DNA from 2 places in the Nonomuraea sp. 3N208 genome. Region 1 is predicted to be linked to the other one. Evidence: riboswitches for the same ligand, from Rfam matches in the RefSeq annotation. Region 1 holds a riboswitch; the other holds the start of a gene.
The links. A riboswitch is a leader RNA that binds a small molecule or an ion and turns the genes downstream of it on or off. The one in region 1 is predicted to bind glycine.

Region 1 (2,378 bases):
ACTCGGGGTCGTTCACGATGGCAGTGCAGTGGCACCCGGAGGCGGCCGAGGACTGCGCGATCTTCGAGACCTTCGTGGCGGCCTGCCGCTAGCGGACCTGCTTGAGCACGCTGTCCAAGACGACGACGCCCGCGCCGTACTTCTGGTCGAGCTTGCGGCGCAGATCGTCGCCGGCCACCCAGGTGGCCACCTTCACCTGGTTCGTGATCTCATCGGTGGACGCCGACACGAGGCCGTCGCCCACCGCGGTCTCGGCCTCCCGCTGGATGCGCTGCAACTCTGCCTCGCTGTGCCGGGCGCCGGTCACGCACAGCGCGCCGCCCCACACCTCGCGGATCCACCCCTCGCGGCCCTGAAGATCGCCGGTGAACCTCAGGTTGACCACGTATTTGCGCGCGTCGAGGGTCTCTTCCTGCTCGGGGTCGGGCTCTGTCCCGAGCCGGTCGATCCAGGCTCCCGCGAACTCCTTGACCGTCCTGGCCCGCTCGATCGCCTCCTTCATGGTCCGCTCCGTCGTCTTCGCGGGCTCGACGGGCCGCCAACCGCCCGCGGGCTCGGGGCACGGGCTCGCGAACCTGTCCTGCCCCTCCGGATCCTCCTGGCCCCGTACCGGCTCCCCCGGCGGCTCGGTCAGCGTCAGCTTGCCGCCGTCCCAGGTGCCGACCACCCGGTACTCGCCCCATTTCACGTCGCGCAGCGACTCGTGCTTCACCTTGCTCCAGTCCCAGCCCACCACATCCGGACCACCGCACTGCGGCGGGAGCGAGTCGGCCACCGCCATGCACAGCTGCGGCCCGTGTCCGCCGCCTTCGAGCACCGTCAGGCTTGCCTCGTATCGAGGAGGCGGCGCCGGGGAGGCGGCACTCTCGGTGCCGCAAGACGTGATGGTCAGGGCGGCCGCGAGCCCGAGCGCCGCCGTTCGCTGATTCATGCCCCTTCAACGTGACCGCCGCCCAAGCGGTTCACGGGCGGTGCGAACGCGACAAGACCCCCGTAACGGCACTAGGCTTGCGGACATCACCGACGAAACCGTGCGGGAGAGCACCCTGACAGCCGGTCAGGGTCCCTGAAGGAGCAAGCCCTCCCCGCGAACCTCTCAAGGCAAAGGACCGCACGGACGAGGTGTCCTCTGGAAAGCAGGCCTGTGGGCCTCGCCGAAGGTGAAAGTCCGGCAAAACCCGGGCGAAGCTCTCAGGCATCGATGACAGAGGGGGAGGATGCTGGCATCCGATCCTGTCCTGAGGTGCGATAAATGTCCCGACCGACACCGCTACGAGACGTTCACGAGAGCCTCGGCGCTACGCTCACCGACTTCGCGGGGTGGCTCATGCCCCTCCGGTACGGCAGCGAGTCCGCGGAGCACAACGCCGTCCGGCAGGCGGCCGGGCTGTTCGACCTCTCGCACATGGGCGAGATCTTCCTGACGGGCCCGCAGGCCGGTCAGGCCCTGGACTATGCGCTGGTCGGACACCTGTCGGCGCTGGCGCCCGGGCGGGCCAGGTACACCATGATCGTGAACGAGCGCGGCGGAGTGCTCGACGACCTCATCGTCTACCGGCTCGGGGACGAGGAGTTCATGGTCGTGGCAAACGCCTCGAACTACGAAAAAGTCGGAAATGAGCTGAAAGAGCGCGCGAAGGCGTACAACGCCGTCGTGGACGACCGCTCGGACCAGTACGCGCTCATCGCCGTCCAGGGCCCGCGTTCCCACGAGATCCTCGCCACGCTCACCGATGCCGACCTCGAGGGCCTCAAGTACTACGCGGGCCTGCCCGCGCTCGTGGACGGCCGGCAAGCGCTGATCGCCCGTACCGGCTACACCGGCGAGGACGGGTTCGAGCTTTTCGTGGCCAACCAGGACGCGGTGCCGCTCTGGCACGCGCTCATGAAGGCGGGCGAGCCGCACGGGCTCAAGCCCGCCGGCCTGTCCAGCCGCGACACGCTCCGCCTCGAGGCGGGCATGCCGCTGTACGGCAACGAGCTCAACGCCGAGCTCACCCCGTTCGACGCGGGGCTGGGCAGAGTGGTGAAATTCGACAAGCCCGGCGACTTCGTCGGCAGGTCGGCGCTGGAGGCGGTCAAGGACGACACGCCGCGGCGCAGACTCGTCGGCCTGGTCGCGCGGGGCCGCCGGGTGCCGCGCCACGGCTACCCGGTCACCAAAGACGGCGCCGTCGTCGGCGAGGTCACCAGCGGTGCGCCTTCCCAGACTTTGGGCAAGCCCATTGCGATGGCCTACGTCGACGCCGACGTCGAAGAAGGCCTGGCTGTGGACATCCGGGGCAGCCAAGAACCTATGGACCTGGTAGAGCTGCCCTTTTACAGGAGGAAGAAGTGAGCAACATCCCTGACGAGCTGAGCTACACCAAGGAGCACGA
Region 2 (2,378 bases), on a different contig from region 1:
CTGTGGAAGACCGGGTGGGTCAGGTACGCCGACTCGCGCAGCAGTGCGGCGGGCAGCGCGTCGCCGTCCAGCGCCACGTCGGAGCCGTCCACGCCGAACGCCGCCCACACCGTGGCCACCTCGGCGGCGCCGGTCTTCTCGTCGCAGGCGACCGAGACGTGGTCGGCGTCGGCCTGCCAGAGGTTGACGCCCCGCTCGGCGGCCGCGGCGACGACCTCGGCGGCCCGGCCGGGCACGCGGACCAGGACGGTGTCGAAGAACTCGCGGTGCACGACCTCCAGGCCCGCCCCCCGCAGCCCGTCGGCGAGGGCGACGGCGTGCCGGTGCACCCGGTGCGCGATGCGGCGCAGGCCGTCGGGGCCGTGGTAGACGGCGTACATGCCGGCGATGACGGCGAGCAGCACCTGCGCGGTGCAGATGTTGCTGGTGGCCTTCTCGCGGCGGATGTGCTGCTCACGGGTCTGCAAGGCCAGCCGGTAGGCGGGGTCGCCGTCGGCGTCCACGGACACGCCGACCAGGCGGCCGGGCATCTGCCGCTGCAGCCCCTCGCGTACCGACATGTAGGCGGCGTGCGGCCCGCCGAACCCGAACGGCACCCCGAAGCGCTGCGAGGAGCCGACCGCGATGTCCGCGCCCAGCTCGCCCGGCGCGGCCACGAGCGTGAGGGCCAGCAGGTCGGCGGCGGCCACGACGAGCGCGCCCGCCTCGTGCGCGCCCGCGGCCACGGCGCGGAAGTCACGCAGCCGTCCAGAGGCCCCGGGGTACTGGACGAGCACGCCGAAGCACTCGGGCAGCTCGCCGTCGAGCGCGTGCTCCACGAGCGTGATGCCGAGCGGCTCGGCGCGAGTGGCCAGCACCCGCTTGGTCTGCGGCAGCGCGTCGGCGTCGACCAAGAACACGCTGCTCTTGGACTTGCCGGCACGCCGGGCCAGCGTCATGGCCTCGGCCGCGGCCGTGGCCTCGTCGAGGAGGGAGGCGCCGGCCACCGGCAGGCCGGTGAGGTCGGAGACGACCGTCTGGAAGTTCAGCAGCGCCTCGAGGCGGCCCTGCGAGATCTCCGGCTGGTACGGCGTGTACGCGGTGTACCAGCCCGGGTTCTCCAGCAGGTTGCGGCGGATGACGGCGGGCGTGATCGTGTCGTGGTAGCCCAGGCCGATCATCGAGGTCAGCACCCGGTTGCGGCCGGCGAGGACACGCAGCTCGGCGATCGCCTCGGTCTCGCTCGCGGCGGCGGGCAGCTTGAGCCGGTCCTTGGCCCTGATGGCCTCGGGGACGGCCACGGCCACCAGGTCGGACACGGACTCGAAGCCGACGGCCTCGAGCATCCGCTGCTGCTCGGCCTCCGACGGGCCGATGTGCCTGGACGAGAACGGCGGAGCTGACAGGTCGGTCATGGACAGTGCCTCCTGAGGCTATGGAGACCGGCGCCAGGGCGCGGGCGAGTGCCGGATCTCCCCACTCTGTCAGCGCGACGTCGCCGCGACCTGAGAGCTTCACCCCCGCGAAAGGGGCTTGCACCGTCGGTGAGGCACGCCTGGCGGGCGCGCCTGCTTTCCAGAGTTGCCTCGCCCGAGCGGTACGGGGTGCCTGAGAGATTCCGGGGAGGGTTGCTCCTTCGGCGCCCAGGGACCCAGGGTCCCAGGGACTCTCCCGCACGGGGTCGTCAGCCTTGCTGTCCTAGATTACAACCCCTGTGTGTTACAAGGGCATTTCACCCTATCCGTCGGGCGCGGCGGCGCCGGGCGAGCTCGTCAGCGGGGTGGTCGGCCGGGACGGTGTCCTCGACCGCCGCTCTTTCCCCCGGCAGCTCCGCGAGGGATCCCTCGACCTCGCGCCACACCCGGCCGAGAGCGATGCCGAACACGCCCTGGCCGCCCTGGAGCAGATCGATCACCTCATCGGCCGAGGTGCACTCGTAGACGCTGACGCCGTCGCTCATGAGCGTGATCTGGGCGAGGTCGGCGACCCCGCGATCGCGCAGATGCTGCACCGCCGTACGGATCTGCTGCAGCGACACCCCGGTGTCGAGGAGCCGCTTGACGACTTTGAGCACCAGGATGTCGCGGAAGCTATAGAGGCGCTGGGAGCCCGAGCCTTGCGCGGCCCTGATCGTGGGCTCTACCAGGCCCGTGCGCGCCCAGTAGTCGAGCTGCCTGTAGGTGATGCCGGCCGCCGCGCAGGCCGTGGGCCCGCGGTATCCGATGTCGCCCGGCAACGCCGACGGCTGCTCGTCGAAGAGCAGACCCTGCTCCCCGGCACGCTGCCGCGCGTTCTCACGCCGCACCGGATCTTCCTGGCCGGCCGTCTTTCCCTCGCCGCTGCTGACCGCCACGCGGACCTCCGGCTTTCTCTCATCCCGTGGCCTGATCTGGGGGTTC

Region 2: another riboswitch for glycine. It lies ahead of gcvP (aminomethyl-transferring glycine dehydrogenase); the one in region 1 lies ahead of gcvT (glycine cleavage system aminomethyltransferase GcvT).

What each region holds. Positions count from the first base shown of each region.
Region 1 covers NZ_JBQQBR010000001.1:310,475-312,852, reverse strand. Annotated here, with positions in the region: gene ACTWPT_RS01490 (gamma-glutamyl-gamma-aminobutyrate hydrolase family protein) at 1-92, shown strand, start outside; gene ACTWPT_RS01485 (hypothetical protein) at 89-931, opposite strand; glycine riboswitch at 1,025-1,122, shown strand; glycine riboswitch at 1,123-1,218, shown strand; gene gcvT (glycine cleavage system aminomethyltransferase GcvT) at 1,253-2,338, shown strand; gene gcvH (glycine cleavage system protein GcvH) at 2,335-2,378, shown strand, end outside.
Region 2 covers NZ_JBQQBR010000017.1:57,847-60,224, reverse strand. Annotated here, with positions in the region: gene gcvP (aminomethyl-transferring glycine dehydrogenase) at 1-1,394, opposite strand, end outside; glycine riboswitch at 1,451-1,564, opposite strand; glycine riboswitch at 1,565-1,663, opposite strand; gene ACTWPT_RS25690 (MerR family transcriptional regulator) at 1,712-2,332, opposite strand.